4 regions of the Streptomyces sp. NPDC054794 genome follow, and region 3 is predicted to be linked to each of the others. Evidence: riboswitches for the same ligand, from Rfam matches in the RefSeq annotation. Region 3 holds a riboswitch; each other region holds the start of a gene.
What was found. A riboswitch is a leader RNA that binds a small molecule or an ion and turns the genes downstream of it on or off. The one in region 3 is predicted to bind S-adenosylmethionine.
Positions count from the first base shown of each region.

Region 1 (4,083 bases), on a different contig from region 3:
GGCGGGACCACGGCGCACGTCCTGGCGATCGACTACGCGCTGCGCCCGGTGCTCAGTTCCATGGGCGCCGCGCACATCGTCCAGGGCTGGTTCACGCTGGACAAGGACATCGCGGTGGGCGACGACGGCACGCTGACCCTCGCACCGGGTCCCGCCGAGGCCCTCGCACAGGTCGTCGACCGGTTCTCCGACGCCCTCGGCGACCGTACGGCCCTCTTGGCGGCCGCCGGATGAGCACGGTGACTGCCGACGACGAACGAGTGGCCGACGACGAGCGCAAGGCGTGAGCCCCCGTGAGCCTCACCTTCCACTGGTTCCTGCCCACCAACGGTGACAGCCGTCATGTCGTCGGCGGCGGCCACGGCAGCCCGGCCACCGCGACCCGCGGTGACGGCCGCCGAGCATCAGCCACCTCACGCAGATCGCCCGCGCCGCCGAGGACCTCGGCTTCACCGGCGCACTGACCCCCACCGGCGCCTGGTGCCCTGTACGACAGTTCGCTGGAGGAATGGTCCCAGGATCCGTCCCGGCCGCTCGCCACGGGCACCACAGTGCCGGGGCTCACGCCGCGTCGGGCACCGCGCCGGTGCTGCCCCGGAAGGCGGGGTGGTCGCCGAGGCGGCCCACGTAGTCCCGGAGCCGGGGGTGCGAGCTGAGGGTGCCGGCCGGGCCGAGATGGACGAGCGCCACCCACAGGTCCACGTCCGCTGCCGTCAGGTCCTCGCCCAGCGCATAGGGCTGTCCGGCGAGCCGACGCTCCAACCGGTCCAGTGCCGCCGATCGACTTGAGGGCTTGGCGGCCGGGGTGACGTCCCGGTCCAGCACGTCACGGAGCGCGTCGATGTCCGCGGCGAGGGCCGGCGGGCGCAGCACGGAGGGGCAGGCTCCGTCGTGGCCGGACAGCAGGCCCGCGAGGTCGCGGAGGATGTCGGGGGTGTGGTTGCTGACGATGCGCCCGCTCCACCGGTCGCACAGCGCGGGCGCCGTCAGTGGTCCGTCGTAGTGGCGCACCGTGGCTTCGTACGCACGGCGCAGTGATGCGTAGGCGTCGGGTGTCTCGGCGGGATGAGCCAGGAGTGTGGTGGCGACCGAGTCCTTCACGCCGAGCAGGTCGAGGCTGATGGAGATGCGCAGCGAGCGGGGACAACTCCCCGACAGGAACAGCTCGTAGCGGTGCGGTGCCGGGTAGAAGCCGCCGGCCAGACCGACGCCGATACGGCTGTGGAAGCGGTGGGGGACGGGGGACGGTACGGCCGCTCTGGGGCGATGGTCCGAAGCGAACGAACTCTGGTCACCAGCGCAGGGGTTGTCTGTGCTGCTGCTGCCTGAAGCTGTCTCGGGCATGACTCTCCCTTTGGGAACGAGGAAGCCACCGCCGCCTTGTGGGCACCAGCGGCCGAATGCGGAGCGACTGCGCTTGTCGCACTGGTCCGGACGGTACGGACCGAGGGCGGATCAGTAAGCGCTGGAGACACGTGACAGATCGATGTGCAGGCGCCTCGTCAAGCCGTTCCAGGGCATTCCCACCAGTCCCACCTCCGGGGCTCGCGAGACGCGAGACCACGCTTGCCCCGCCGCACCGGCGGGACCCGGTCGTCACCCGGGGCACCCCGTCGCGGTGGAAGGGTTGCCTGTCAGCGAGCCGGGGCCGATGACCACGTGAGCGGGGCGAACCCGCGCCGTGGCGCTGACAATCGTGACCGTCCACGTCAGTTTCGGTGAGCTCCGTGACGCCGTCAAGAAGGCCGGGGATGTGGTCTCACCTGGTGGTCACGCGCATTGACATTCTTTTCGCGACCTGCCTAACTTGCGGCGCATACCGAGATGCCCCAGGGCCGGAGAAGTGAGGGTGACAGCGATGTACGCAGCTGACGGGACGGCCGCATGGCGGCGCCTCGGCCGCGTCCTGCTGTGCGCGGACCGCTCCGTGGACCTGCTGCGCGTCAACAGCGCGCTGTGTACGGGCGCTTGCCGTTCCCTCTGCCAAGGCTGACGGCTTTCTGAGTCTTTGACGACCACCGCTGTCGCGGTGTGCCCTCTCCCCGCCCAGCCCCTCGTTCGGCGTGTACCCGTGCGCCGACTCGTGCCGAGCCGTTCCCGGCCCGTGCGGTGCTGCCGCTTTCCGCGGTCCTGGGTGTCCAAAACCGATGGAGCCCCTCCATGAGTGAACCTGCCGGCGTCGCTGTGTCCTCCGGATCAGCACCGCCCGCCGAGACGATCCCCCGCCCCGACACCCCCGCCGTGCCCAAGCCCCTGGCGGCGCAGCGAGTCCTTCCGCTCCGGCGTCCCGGCCGCTGGATCATCACGGCCGTCGTGCTCGTGCTGGTCGCTCAGATCACCCACGGGTTGGTGACCAACCCGTTCTACCAGTGGGACCGTTTCCGCTACTGGTTCCTGCGCCCAACCGTCCTCGACGGGTTGCTCGTCACCCTCGAAGTGACCGCGTTCAGCGCGGTGTTGGGGCTGCTCGGCGGGATCCTGATCGCGCTCGGGCGGCTCTCCGGGAGTCCGGTGCTGCGTGCGGTGAGCTGGGTGTACACCTGGCTGTTCCGGTCCGTGCCGCTGATCGTCGTGCTGATCTTCCTCTACAACTTCTCCGCCCTGTACCAGACGTTGAGCCTCGGGGTGCCCTTCGGGCCCGCCTTCTTCACCTTCGACGAGTCGCGGCTCGCCACCGATATGGCGGTCGCCGTCGTCGGCCTCAGCCTCAACGAGGCGGCCTACGCCTCCGAAGTGGTGCGCGGCGGAATCCTCTCCGTCGACCAGGGCCAGCACGAGGCCGCCGCCGCGCTCGGCCTGCCCCAGAGCTACCAGTTCACGCGGATCGTCTTCCCGCAGGCGCTCAGGTCCATCACCCCGAACTACGTCAACCAGCTGATCGGCCTGATCAAGGGCACGTCCCTGGTGTTCTACGTGTCGCTGCTCGACCTGTTCGGCTCGGTGCAGACGATGGGCAGCACCTATCCCGGCGACATCGTGCCGCTGTTGCTGGTCGCCACCGTCTGGTACCTGATCCTCACGAGTGCCGTGTCGGTCGTCCAGTTCTACGTCGAGCGGTACTTCGCCCGGGGCGCCACCCGCACCCTGCCGCCGACCCCGTTGCAGAAGCTCCGCACCGGCCTGCGAGACCTGCGGGAACGTGCGCGCAGGGAGGCCGCCGTATGAGCACCGACACCGCCGGGACCCTGGCTGCATCGCCCGCCGCCGTCGAGGTCCACGACGTGCACAAGTGGTACGGCACCCATCGCGTGCTGGACGGCATCGACCTGATCGTGCGGCCCGGTGAGGTCACCGTGATCCTCGGCCCGTCCGGCTCCGGGAAGTCCACGCTGCTGCGGGTCATCAACCACCTGGAGAAGCCCGAGGTCGGCTACGTCAGCGTCAACGGCGAGCTGATCGGCGTACGACGTCAGGGCGACCGAAGGAAGATGGGGGTCCCCCCGACCGAAGGCCGGGGAAGGCTGAAGGAGCTGAGCGAGCGGGCCATCCTCGCCCAGCGCAGCCGGATCGGCTTCGTCTTCCAGAACTTCAACCTCTTCCCGCACCTGACCGTGCTGGACAACGTGGCCGCCGCCCCGGTCGCCACGGGGAAGCTCAGCAAGCCCGAGGCACAGGAACTCGCCCGCGAACTCCTCGGCCGGGTGGGCCTGGCCGCCAAGACCGGCGCCTATCCACGGCAGTTGTCCGGCGGCCAGCAGCAGCGGGTGGCCATCGCACGCGCACTCGCCCTGCGCCCCGGCGTCATCCTCTTCGACGAACCCACCTCCGCTCTCGACCCCGAACTCGTCGGTGAAGTCCTCGCCGTCATCAAGGACTTGGCGACCAGCGGTACCACCCTCGTCATCGTCACCCACGAGATCGGCTTCGCCCGCGAGATCGCCGACCGCGTCGTCTTCATCGACGGCGGAAAGATCGTCGAACAGGGCCCGCCGGCCGAAGTCCTCGACCACCCCCAGCACGAGCGGACCAGGGACTTCCTCAGCAAAGTCCTCTGACCTCCGCCACCTGCCCCACCTCAGTCCCATCGCTCACCGCTCACCACCAAGGACAGCCATGCGCACCCTCAGCTTCCGCAGCCGACTT
Region 1 covers NZ_JBSHAQ010000066.1:44,221-48,303, reverse strand. Annotated here, with positions in the region: gene ssuE (NADPH-dependent FMN reductase) at 1-234, shown strand, start outside; partial or broken gene ACWGKT_RS42175 (LLM class flavin-dependent oxidoreductase) at 294-484, shown strand; gene ACWGKT_RS42170 (glutathione S-transferase C-terminal domain-containing protein) at 562-1,344, opposite strand; SAM riboswitch class IV at 1,558-1,702, opposite strand; gene ACWGKT_RS42165 (hypothetical protein) at 1,859-1,993, shown strand; gene ACWGKT_RS42160 (amino acid ABC transporter permease) at 2,161-3,165, shown strand; gene ACWGKT_RS42155 (amino acid ABC transporter ATP-binding protein) at 3,162-3,995, shown strand; gene ACWGKT_RS42150 (transporter substrate-binding domain-containing protein) at 4,054-4,083, shown strand, end outside.
Region 1: it holds a riboswitch for S-adenosylmethionine, as region 3 does, so the genes downstream of both, ACWGKT_RS42170 (glutathione S-transferase C-terminal domain-containing protein) here and thrC (threonine synthase) in region 3, are expected to answer to the same signal.

Region 2 (4,083 bases), on a different contig from region 3:
ATCCTGTCCGTGCCGATCGTCGGCACGTACCTGTCGTACTTCCTCTTCGGCGGCCAGTTCCCCGGCCACGACTTCGTGGCCCGGTTCTACTCGGTGCACATCCTGCTGCTGCCGGGCATCATGCTGGGCCTGATGGTGGCCCACCTGATCCTGGTCTTCTACCACAAGCACACGCAGTTCGCGGGTCCCGGCAAGTCCGAGAAGAACGTCGTCGGCATGCCGCTGCTGCCGGTCTACATGGCCAAGGCCGGAGGCTTCTTCTTCCTGGTCTTCGGTGTCATCGCGGCCATCGCCGCGGTCGCGCAGATCAACCCGATCTGGGCCATGGGCCCCTACCGTCCGGACCAGGTGTCCACCGGCGCCCAGCCCGACTGGTACATGGGCTTCTCCGAGGGTCTGATTCGCTTCATGCCGGGCTGGGAGGTCAACTTCTGGGGTCACACGCTCGTCCTGGGCGTGTTCATCCCGCTGGTGATCTTCCCGCTGGTCCTGGTCGCGATCGCGGTCTACCCGTTCATCGAGTCCTGGATCACCGGCGACAAGAGCGAGCACCACATCCTGGACCGCCCGCGCAACGCCCCCACGCGCACCGGCCTCGGTGTCGCCTGGATGACGGTGTACCTGACGCTGCTGATCGGCGGCGGCAACGACCTGTGGGCCACGCACTTCCACCTGTCGATCAACGCGGTCACCTGGTTCGTCCGGATCTTCGTGTTCGTCGGACCGGTTCTCGCGTTCCTCATCACCAAGCGGATCTGCCTCGGCCTGCAGCGCCGGGACCGGGACAAGGTGCTGCACGGTCGCGAGACCGGCATCATCAAGCGCCTGCCGCACGGTGAGTTCATCGAGGTCCACGAGCCGCTCAGCCAGGAGCAGCTGCACACCCTCACGGCTCACCACCAGTACGAGCCGGCCGAGATCGGCCCGCTGGTCGACGAGAACGGTGTCGAGCGCAAGGTGGCGGGCACGCAGAAGCTGCGCGCCAAGCTCAGCGACGCGCTCTACGGCGAGGACTCCCAGATCCCGAAGCCCACCGTCGAGGAGTACAAGGAGATCACGAGCGGCCACGGCCACCACTGATCGCTGCGCACGCCACGCCACGGCAGGGGCCCCGTCCGGTGTTCGGACGGGGCCCTTCGCCGTGTCCTGCGGCTGGATAGGGTGGACCTCGTCGAGACTCGCGTTCCGGAATCCGGGACCTCACCCAGGAGCGGCTTATGAGCGCTGTGACCCCCGCTGGAGGCGACACCGCGGCGGGCCGTTCCTGGCCCGAGGTACTGAACGCCCTGCTCGACGGCCGTGACCAGAGCGCCGACGCGACGGCCTGGGCCATGGACCGGATCATGCGCGGCGAGGCGACCGACGCGCAGATCGCCGGGTTCGTGGTGGCCCTGCGGGCCAAGGGCGAAACCGTCGAGGAGATCACCGGTGTGGTCCGGGCGATGTACGAGCACGCCAAGGTGATCGAGGTGTCGGGCCGTACGGTCGACATCGTCGGCACCGGCGGCGACGGCGCGAAGACGGTGAACATCTCCACCATGTCGGCGCTCGTGGTGGCCGGCACGGGCGCGAAGGTCGTCAAGCACGGCAACCGCGCGGCCTCGTCCGCCTCGGGTTCCTCGGACGTCCTGGAGAAGCTCGGCGTCAACCTCGACCTGACCCCCCAGCGGGTGGCCGAGGTGGCGGAGGAGGCGGGCATCACCTTCTGCTTCGCGGTCAAGTTCCACCCGGCGCTGCGTCATGTCGCCGCGGCGCGCGGCCAGTTGGGCATCCGGACCGTCTTCAACGCCCTCGGCCCGCTGACCAACCCGGCGAAGGTGAAGTCCCAGGCGATCGGTGTCGCCGACCCGCGCATGGCGCCGATCATCGCGGGCGTCCTCGCCGAACGCGGCAACTCCTCCCTGGTGTTCCGCGGCGACGACGGTCTCGACGAGCTGACCACGACGTCCACCTCCCACGTCTGGGTCGTCCGGGACGGCAAGGTCTCCGAGGAGACCTTCGACCCGCGCGACGTCGGCCTCGAACTGGTGCCGGTGGACGCCCTGCGCGGCGCCGACCCGTCCTACAACGCGGAGGTCGCGCGGCGCCTGCTGGACGGCGAGAAGGGCCCGGTACGGGACGCGGTGCTGCTGAACTCGGCGGCGGCCCTGGTGGCTCTGGAGCCGACGGGGGAGCCGCTGGCCGAGCAGCTGCGGGCCGGCATGGCCAAGGCGGCGGAGTCGATCGACTCGGGGGCGGCCAAGCGCACGCTGGAGCGCTGGGTGGCGGTCAGCAACGCCTGACCCCCGGCACGATGTGACGCGGGGCGCAGTCCGGATGCCGGACTGCGCCTTGCGCTTCGAAGATCGTGTGGCAGGATACTGAACCAGGTCATGAGTGACAGTCATTCGGCCCCGGCCGACTGTCCGGCAACCCTCCGTCCGTGGCGGGGTGCCCCGGGTGAAGACCAGGTCGCAGGCAACGAGGTCTGCGGCAAGCGCGGACCCCTCGCCCGCTCCGCAGGAGCGCAGTACCAGGGGTCCTGGTCGTCGAGGGAGCCTTCCGTGAGCAAGCGAATGCGATAGGGCCGCAGAGCCCCGCCTCCGCACACCCCTTTTCACCCTTTCCCATGTCGAGCCGTGCCCGAGGCACGTGTGCTCGCGTGGTGTTCACACCTGCCTCACGGGAGTACCCCCATGTCTGTCTCCACCGCTGTCCCCGCCCAGTCCGTTTGTGCCCCGCTGCCCGTTCTGGGCCGGGATGTCACCGTCCCGCTCGTGACCGGCGGCGAAGTCACCTACGCGGCCCTCGACTACGCGGCGAGCGCCCCCGCCCTCCAGCGCGTCTGGGACGACGTGGCGGCCTACGCGCCGTACTACGGCAGCGTCCACCGCGGTGCCGGCTACCTCTCGCAGCTCTCCACCGACCTCTTCGAGACCGCCCGCAGGACGGTCGCCGAGTTCCTCGACTGCCGCGAGGCCGACCAGGTCATCTTCACCCGGTCCACCACCGACTCGCTCAACCTGCTCGCCGCCGCGCTGCCCGCCGACTGCCAGGTCTTCGTCTTCGAGACCGAGCACCACGCCTCCCTCCTGCCCTGGAAGGACGCCCGGGTCACCTACCTGGACGCCCCGCGCACCCCGCGGCGGGCCGTCGAGACGCTGGAGCGCGCCCTGGCCGAACGGGACCCGCACGGACCGGCCCTGGTCTGCGTCACCGGCGCCTCGAACGTCACCGGCGAGCTGTGGCCGGTCCGTGAGCTGGCCGCCGCCGCGCACGCGCACGGCGCCCGGATCGTCCTGGACGCCGCCCAGCTGGCCCCGCACCACCCGGTCTCCGTCCAGGACCTCGAGGTCGACTGGGTCGCCTTCTCCGGGCACAAGCTGTACGCCCCGTTCGGTACCGGCGTCCTGGCCGGCCGCGCCGACTGGTTGCGCGCGGCCGAGCCCTACCTCGCGGGCGGCGGCGCGAGCCGCGCGGTCACGCGGCGCGAGGACGGGGGAGTGGACGTGGAGTGGCACGAGACCGCCGCCCGCCACGAGGCCGGCTCGCCGAACGTCATCGGCGCCTATGCCGTCGCGTCCGCCTGCAAGGCGCTCACGGAGGCGGGCTTCGAGGCCCTGGTCGCCCGCGAGCGGTACCTGGTCGACACCGTCCGCGCGGGCCTGGCGGAGGTCCCCGAGGTCAGGATCCTGTCCCTCTTCGGCGACGACGCCCCCCGCGTCGGTGTCCTGTCCTTCGTGGTCGAGGGCTGGAACAGCTCCCACTTCGCCGCCGCGCTCTCCGCCGAGTACGGCATCGGCGTCCGCGACGGCCTCTTCTGCGCCCACCCGCTGGTGCGCACCCTCCTCGGCGGCGACCCGCAGGCCCAGGGCGAGTGCGGCGCCCCCGAGGCCGCCCCCGGCGAGAAGTCCCTCAACGCCATCCGCGTCAGCTTCGGCGCGGGCACCCCGGACGAGCACGTCGAACGCTTCGTCGGTGCCGTGCGGGAACTGGTCCGCGACGGCGCCAAGTGGCAGTACCGCACCCAGGACGGCCGCTGCGTCCCGGCGGTCTGACCACGGCACTACGCGGCCCGGGGTGCTCGCAGCGGCGCCTTCGGGC
Region 2 covers NZ_JBSHAQ010000005.1:170,680-174,762, reverse strand. Annotated here, with positions in the region: gene qcrB (cytochrome bc1 complex cytochrome b subunit) at 1-1,080, shown strand, start outside; gene trpD (anthranilate phosphoribosyltransferase) at 1,218-2,282, shown strand; SAM riboswitch class IV at 2,369-2,485, shown strand; gene ACWGKT_RS07175 (aminotransferase class V-fold PLP-dependent enzyme) at 2,676-4,037, shown strand.
Region 2: it holds a riboswitch for S-adenosylmethionine, as region 3 does, so the genes downstream of both, ACWGKT_RS07175 (aminotransferase class V-fold PLP-dependent enzyme) here and thrC (threonine synthase) in region 3, are expected to answer to the same signal.

Region 3 (4,083 bases):
GTTCAGGACGACGGTGGTGAGAGCCGGGTCGAGGACCCCGTTCTCGATGAGCTTCTTCGTCACGCCCACCGTCACACCGCCCGCCGTCTCGGCGAAGATGCCCTCGGTGCGGGCCAGCAGCTTGATGGCGTCCACGACCTGTTCGTCCGTCACGTCCTCCACGGCACCACCGGTGCGGCGCGCGATGTCGAGGACGTACGGGCCGTCGGCCGGGTTGCCGATGGCGAGGGACTTGGCGATGGTGTTCGGCTTCTGCGGGCGGACGACGTCGTGGCCGGCCTTGAAGGCGGTGGACACCGGGGAGCAGCCCTCGGCCTGCGCACCGAAGATCCGGTACGGCCGGTCCTCGACCAGACCGAGCTTGATCAGCTCCTGCAGACCCTTGTCGATCTTCGTGAGCTGGGAGCCGGAGGCGATCGGGACCACGATCTGGTCGGGCAGCCGCCAGCCGAGCTGCTCGCAGATCTCGTACGCCAGGGTCTTGGAGCCCTCCGCGTAGTACGGCCGCAGGTTGACGTTGACGAAGCCCCAGCCCTCGCCGGCCGGGTCGCCGATCAGCTCGGAGCAGAAGCGGTTCACGTCGTCGTAGTTGCCCTCGATGCCGACGAGTTCGCCGCCGTAGATCGCGGCCATGACGACCTTGCCCTGCTCCAGGTCGTGCGGGATGAACACACAGGAGCGCAGGCCTGCGCGGGCGGCCGCGGCGCCGACGGCACCGGCCAGGTTGCCGGTCGAGGAGCAGGACAGGGTGGTGAAGCCGAAGGCGCGAGCCGCCTCCAGCGCCTGGGCGACCACCCGGTCCTTGAAGGAGTGCGTCGGGTTGCCGGAGTCGTCCTTCACGTACAACCCGCCGGTCACGCCGAGCTCCGCGGCCAGGTGATCGGCCTTGACGAGCTTGGTCCAGCCGGGGTTCAGGTTGGGCTTGTCGGCCACGTCCGCGGGGACGGGCAGCAGCGGCGCGTAGCGCCAGATGTTCGCGGGTCCCGCTTCGATGCGCCCTCGGAGTTCCTCGGTGTCGTAGGCCGAGAAGTCGTACGCGATCTCCAGCGGGCCGAAACACTCCTCGCAGGCGAACACGGGTCCGAGGGGTACTCGGTGACCACACTCGCGGCAGCTCAGGGCGGCGGCGGGACCGAGGTCGACGCTGCGATCGGTGGTGGTGGCAACAGTCTGCACAGCCATGTGAGGCGAGGCCCTTTCTCCTCATCTTCCTCACGACGCATCTCGCCGTGAGACGGATTTGGCACCTTCCCTAGCCGGGAGCCTCGCTGCACGTGTCAGGAGAACCGACTGGAGGGTTGCCGGGGCTTCATCGGGCCGTTTCCCTCTGCCCCTCTGGATGAGCTGTATGTGGTTGTAAATGCCCACGACCCTCGACATGCGATGGTCATCGGCGTTGTTCAAGACTGTAACCGAAGGCCAGGACAGTTGAGATAGTCGTCCGAACCGCGAGACAACGTGAGGAGCCGCTGACTGTGCTGGAAGAAGTCGAGCGCTGGCTGGCCACCCGCTCCTGGTCCGTGACCGACCGCCCCCTCCACCAGATACTCGCCGCCAAGCAGCGTACGGGTCAGTCGGTCTCCGTCGTGCTGCCCGCGCTGAACGAGGAGGAGACGGTCGGCGACATCGTCGCCGTGATCCGTCACGACCTCATGAGGCAGGTGCCGCTCGTCGACGAGCTCGTCGTCGTGGACTCCGGGTCCACCGACCGCACCTCCGCGGTGGCCGCCGCCGCGGGCGCCCGGGTCGTCCACCGCGACGACATCCTGCCGCGCCTGCCGGCCGTCCCCGGCAAGGGTGAGGTGCTGTGGCGCTCCCTGCTGGTCACCGGCGGGGACATCCTCTGCTTCATCGACGCCGATCTGAGGGAGTTCTCCTCCGACTTCGTCTCCGGGATCGTCGGCCCGCTGCTCACCGAGCCGGACGTCGACCTCGTCAAGGGCATGTACGACCGCCCGCTGGCGGGGGCGGCGGGCCAGGGCGGCCGGGTCACCGAACTGATGGCCCGCCCGCTGCTGAACATGCACTGGCCCCAGCTGGCCGGATTCGTGCAGCCGCTGGGCGGCGAGTACGCGGCCCGCCGCTCGCTGCTGGAACAGCTGCCGTTCCCGGTCGGGTACGGCGTCGAGCTGGGCATGCTGGTCGACGCCCTGCACCTGGTGGGCCTGGACGCGCTCGCCCAGGTCGACGTGGGAGTGCGCAAGCACCGGCACCAGGACGGGCAGGCGCTGGGCCGGATGGCCGCCGCGATCTACCGCACCGCGCAGCTGAGGCTGGCCCGCGGGCACCTCGTGCGCCCCTCCCTCACCCAGTTCGAACGGGGCGAGGACGGCTTCGAGCCACGCACCTACTCGGTGGACACGGAGGAGCGGCCGCCCATGGTGGAGATCGCGGAGTACGCCGCACGCCGGGTGGCCTGAGCCCGGTCGAGAACGGCTGTATACGGCCCCCTGGACGGGTGGACCGTACGTTTGAGCGTTTCCGCGCCGGGCTAGGTTGAGGCGTATGGCTTCCACGCACAGTGCTGAGGTGCTGGTCGCGTCCAATCGCGGCCCGGTTTCGTACGAGGTACGCCCGGACAGCACGGCGGGCGCGCTGCACGCCAAGCGGGGTGGCGGCGGGCTGGTCTCGGGGCTGTCGGCCATCGGGCCGCACACCGACGCGGTGTGGGTGTGCGCCGCGCTGAGCGACGCCGACCGGGAGGCGGTGCGCCGCTCGCACGGCGGGCGGCGGCTGTCCGCGGACGCGACCGGCGGCCAGCAGGTGCGGATGCTGGACATCGACGCGACGGTGTTCGCCGACGCGTACAACGGCGTCGCCAACTCCGTGCTCTGGTTCGTCCACCACATGCTCTACCAGACCCCGCTGGAGCCGGTCTTCGACGCGGAGTTCCGGCGCCAGTGGGCGTCGTACGAGGCCTACAACCGGGCCTTCGCCGAGGCGCTGGCGGAAGAGGCCGCTCAGGGTGCCGCGGTGGTGATCCAGGACTACCACCTCGCCCTCGCCCCCCGGATGCTCCGGCAGCTCCGGCCCGATCTGCGGATCGGCCACTTCTCGCACACCCCGTGGGCCCCGCCGGACTACTTCCGTCTCCTGCCCGACGACATCGCGGCCGAGCTGCTCGGCGGCATCCTCGGCGCCGACCGCGCGGCCTTCCTCACCCGGCGCTGGGCGGACGCGTTCACCGACTGCTGTCACGCGGTGCTCGGCCCCGGGATCCCGTCCGGCACGCGCATCGGCGTGCACGGGCTCGGCGCGGACGCGGACTTCCTGCGCAAGCGGGCGCACGAGCCGGACGTGGCCGAGCGGATGACCGCGCTGCGCGCGGAGATCGGCGAGGGCCGCAAAACGATCGTCCGGGTGGACCGCACCGAGCTGTCGAAGAACATCGTGCGCGGGCTGCTGGCGTACCGGCAGCTGCTGGAGGACCGTCCCGAGTGGCGCGAACGGGTCGTGCACGTGGCCTTCGCCTACCCCTCCCGGCAGGACCTGGCCGTCTACCGCGACTACACGGCTCAGGTGCAACGCGTCGCCGAGGAGATCAACTCGCGGTACGGGACGCCGGGTTGGACCCCGGTCGTGCTGCACGTCAAGGACGACTTCGCGCGCTCCCTGGCCGCCTACCGGCTGGCGGACGTGGCCCTGGTGAACCCGATCCGGGACGGTATGAACCTGGTCGCCAAGGAGATCCCGGTCGTCTCCGACGAGGGCTGCGCGCTGGTGCTGTCCCGGGAGGCCGGGGCGTACGAGGAGCTGGGCGAGGACGCGCTGACGGTGAACCCGTACGACATCGGGGGCACGGCGAGCGCGCTGCACCGGGCGCTGACCATGCCCCTCGACGAGCGGGCGGAGCGGACCAAGCGGCTGGCCGCCGCGGCCACCGCGCTGCCGCCGACCCAGTGGTTCCTGGACCAGCTGCACGCGCTGGACCCCGATCAGTCCAGGTGAGCCGCCAGCGTCCGCAGCAGGCGTACGACCCCTTGCGGACCGTCCACCACCAGGTCCGCCCGTTCGGCCAGTTCCGACACCTCGGAGCTGCCGCTGCACACCAGCAGACCGGGGACGCCGTCGGAGCGGAGCTTG
Region 3 covers NZ_JBSHAQ010000044.1:60,230-64,312, forward strand. Annotated here, with positions in the region: gene thrC (threonine synthase) at 1-1,182, opposite strand, end outside; SAM riboswitch class I at 1,201-1,346, opposite strand; gene ACWGKT_RS35250 (glucosyl-3-phosphoglycerate synthase) at 1,476-2,420, shown strand; gene ACWGKT_RS35255 (alpha,alpha-trehalose-phosphate synthase (UDP-forming)) at 2,506-3,948, shown strand; gene otsB (trehalose-phosphatase) at 3,936-4,083, opposite strand, start outside.

Region 4 (4,083 bases), on a different contig from region 3:
TGCCGAACCAGTGACTGCCGTTCGGGCCGCGGAAGTTCTGCGACGGCACGCCCTTCAACGGGTCCTGCGAGGTGAACAGGTCGGGCCAGAACGAGGCCAGCACCACCAGCACGAGGACGACCACCGACAACAGCAGCCCCGGGCGGCGCACCACGAACCGCAGCAGCCGCCGTACGTCCGCGCGGCGCCCGGGATCAGGCTCCGGCCCCGCCGCGACCGGGCGGGCCAGTCCCAGTGCCGCTTCGGCGGGGTCGTCGACAAGGCTCTGGCTCATGCGAGGGCCGCCTTTCTGTCCGAGGTCACCACGATCCGGGGGTCGAGGAGTGGATAGACCAGGTCGATGACCAGGTTCGTCGTCACGAAGATCAGCGCCCCGAACACCACCACCCCCTGGACCAGCGGGATGTCCTGGGCCGTGACCGCCGCCGCGGTGACGCGGCCGAGGCCGTCGCGGGAGAACACCGTCTCGACGACGACCGAACCGGCGATCAGCTGCCCCACCAGCAGGCCGACGACCGTCAGGGCCGACAGGGACGCGTTGCGCAGCGCGTGCCGCAGATGGACCCGCCACCGGCCGGCGCCCTTGGCCCGGGCGGTCTCCACATACGCCTGGTCCAGTGCGGTGAGCAGGCTCTTGGCGAGCACCTGCGCGATCTGCGCACCGGTCGGCACCGCCAGAGTCAGCGCCGGCAATACCAGCCCCTTGAACCCGTCGTTGCCGAATGCGGGGAACCAGTGCAGCCGGAAGGAGAACGTCTCGACGAGCAGCAGCCCCACCCAGAACGTCGGGACAGACACCCCCAGCGGCGGCAGCGACAGCAGCAGCTGCCGCAGCCAGCGCCGAGAGGTATAGGTGGCCAGCACCGCCAGACCGCCGCCGAGGGCCACCGCGAGCAGCAGGGCCGCCCCGGTCAGCTGGAGGGTCTGCGGCAGCGCGTCGGCCAGCGTCGAGGTGACCGGGCGGCCGGTGGACACCGAGTCGCCGAAGTCCCCGCGCACCGCCCGGCCGAGGTACTCGGCGTACTGCACCAGCACCGGCTTGTCGAAGCCGTATTCGTGCCGCAGGGCGGCGATCTGCTGCGGGTCGACCTGCCCCGAGTCCATTCCGGCACTGACCATCGCCGTGACCGGATCGCCCGGGAGGTAGTCCAGCACCAGGAACGAGACCGTGTAGGCCGCCCACAGCACCCCGGCCGCCTGGCCGAGCCGTTTGATCACATAGCGGCGCATGCGCTAGCCGATCCAGGTGTCGTGCAGCTGGATCCGGCTGGAGGCGTCGAAGTTCAGGTCGTGCACCTTCTTCGACACCCCGAGCTGGGTCTGGAGCTCCACCACCGGCACGTAGTAGGCGTTCTGCACGAGCGACTGCTGTGCCTGGGTGACCAGTTGCTTGCGCTTGGCCGGGTCGACGGTCGCGGCCTGTTCGGAGAGCGCCGTGTCGAGGGAACTCGCAGGCAGGTGGTAGAAGTTGGCCAGCTGGGTGGAGAAGGAGCTGCGCAGGATGTCCGGGTCGGCACGGGTGACGTTCCCCCAGGCCGCGTCGTAGTCGCCGGACTGGAGCGTCGGCGCCAGCTGGGTGACCTGGAGCTGCTTGAGGGACACGTCGACACCGACGGCCTTGAGCTGCTGCTGGATCAGTTCCAACGCGGGCTGGTTGGTGGCCGAGTTGGGTATCCAGTCGATGGTCAGGCTCAGCTTCTTGTTGTCCTTGGTGCGGATGCCGTCGCTGCCGGTCTTCCAGCCGGCCGCGTCCAGCAGCGACTTGGCTTTGGCCGCGTCGGACGTCAGGTCGGAGGCGAGGCTGGTGTAGTCGGGTGTGGTGTGCGCAAGGACGCTGGTCGCCGCCTGGGTGCCGGTGGGGAAGACGGTGTCGGCGAGCTGCTGCCGGTCGACGGCCAACAGAATTGCCTGGCGTACCTTGGCATCCTTCACAGCGGGCCGCGAGTTGTTGAGACCGAGACCGAACACGACGCCGGGATTGGCCCGTCGCTGGAGCGTGACCTGACCGCCCTTGAGCGCCGCCTCGTTGGCCTTGCCCACGCTGCTGATCGCGTCGACCTGGCCGGACTGGAGACTTCCGGCCCGTACGCCCGCCTCCGGGACGACCTTGAACACCAGCTTGTCCAGGTACGCCTCGCCCTTCTTGCTCCACCGCGAGGAACCCCACGCGTATCCCGTGCGCTTGGCCAGGGTGATCGACTGGTTCTGCACGTACTGCTTCAACACGAAGGGCCCGGACCCGATCACCCCGTCGCTGCACTTCTGCTGCGGGGTCTTCTTCACGCTCGCCGACGACTCGATCCCCAGGGAGTGGGTCGAAGTGGCCTGCAGGAACTGGGCGTTGGGCTGGCTGAAGGTCACCTTGACGGTGAGCGGGTCGACCACCGTGGTGCTCTTGACACCGCTCAGATAGCCCTCGGCGAGCGTCCCCAGGGCGCCGAGCTTCGGCACCGCGTCGAAGTTGTCCTTGACCACCTGCGCGGTCAGCTTCGAGCCGTCGCTGAAGGTGACGCCCGACCTCAGATGGAACGTGAACGTCGTGGCGTCGGAGCTGACATCCCAGCTCTTCGCCAGCCACGGCACGATCTTGCCGGTCCTGGGGTCCTGGTCGGTCAGTGAGTCCACGATCTGGCGCACCGAGTAGATGGTGTCGTTGCTGGCGACCTGCTGCGGATCCACGCAGCCGGCGTCCGAACCCACCGCGAAGGTCAGGGTGCCGCCGGACTTGGGCTGCCCGGCGCCGCTGCCGGAATCGCCGCCGCCGGAGCCGCAGGCGGTCAGCAGAACACTGGTGGTCACAAGGGCGGTCAGTGCCGCCCACCGGGAGGTTCCGACATCGGAAAGTGCAGTCACGGAGGGCTTCTCCTACTCGTGTCACCAGGCACGGGTGTGGTGCAGGGCACGGCCGTGCGTGGGCGTGCGGCCCCGGCCGGCGCGACGCCGGTGCCGGGGGAGGGCTGTGCAAACGGGGATCAGAAGGAAAAAGGGGGGATCAAAGACAGACGGAGATCAGGCGCAGGCGGGTGCGGCGACGACAGATGCCGTACCGCGACCAGCGGCGGGAAGGCCCGTCAGACCTGACAGAGACAGCTGGTCGAGCGCTTGAGGTCGATGTGGCGCCGACGCGAGAGCCGGGAGAACACGGTGGCGCCAGCGAAGCGGGCGCTGAGGTCACCACCGTGCCGCATATCGGTCCTCCACCAATCCGGCCCTGGTCACGGGGCCACGCGCTTGCGGAGATCCTCGGTGATCCCGCCGGGCTTTCACCTGGAGCACCCCACCGCGCGGGAGGGTTGCCGGTCAGCGAGCCAGGGCTTGACGCTGACACTCAATGCCGTTCGTGACCGTACGGAGCGGTCTTGTCGTACGTCAATGGCGCAAAAGGACGCCCTGTAAGGGGAGTCGGGGCGAGAGCGCGTCCAGCTCAGGAGCCGCCGCGCTCGCGGGGGATCTTCTGGCCGGCCTCGATCGCCACCGGCAGCCGGTTCTCGGCCGGGGGCAGCGGGCAGGTGGCCAGGTCCGTGTAGGCGCACGGCAGGTTCGCGGCCCGGTTGAAGTCCAGGACGACCGTACCGTCGGCGGCGGGCGGATCGAGGGCCAGGGCCCGGTTGGCGGCGTAGGTGGTGACCCCGGAGGTCGCGTCGGTGAACAGCACCATCAGCCGTCCCGCACCGTGGCCGGGGAACGCGGTCAGTGACAGCGGGCGCCCGTCGAACTCGAACTCGACCCTGCCCGGAGCGTCGTAGACATGGCAGGTCGACTGGCCGCACATAGCCCGTGAGTTGGCCCCTCGCCGCTTCCCGGCTTCACCATCGTCACAGCAGCTCGGACAGAGCTGTCGGCGCACTCCCTCTGAGGGTGCCCTCGTAGCGTGGAGCCTGCCAAGGTCATGGGGTCCAAGCAGCAGGAGTACGAGACCGAGCCCCTGAGGGTGCTGTGCGCATCGTGATCGAGACGGGCAAGCCGATCCCGGAGGCGGCCGAGGACCTGGGTGTGCACCCGGGGACGCTGCACACCTGGTCCCACGCTGGAGGAGGCACGGTTCAGCCTCCTCCGACCGGCCCGCGCCCGCCGCCTCGGGTC
Region 4 covers NZ_JBSHAQ010000017.1:30,708-34,790, forward strand. Annotated here, with positions in the region: gene ACWGKT_RS19515 (ABC transporter permease) at 1-274, opposite strand, end outside; gene ACWGKT_RS19520 (ABC transporter permease) at 271-1,230, opposite strand; gene ACWGKT_RS19525 (ABC transporter substrate-binding protein) at 1,234-2,853, opposite strand; gene ACWGKT_RS19530 (putative leader peptide) at 3,072-3,188, opposite strand; SAM riboswitch class IV at 3,223-3,336, opposite strand; partial or broken gene ACWGKT_RS19535 (DUF1684 domain-containing protein) at 3,425-3,751, opposite strand.
Region 4: it holds a riboswitch for S-adenosylmethionine, as region 3 does, so the genes downstream of both, ACWGKT_RS19530 (putative leader peptide) here and thrC (threonine synthase) in region 3, are expected to answer to the same signal.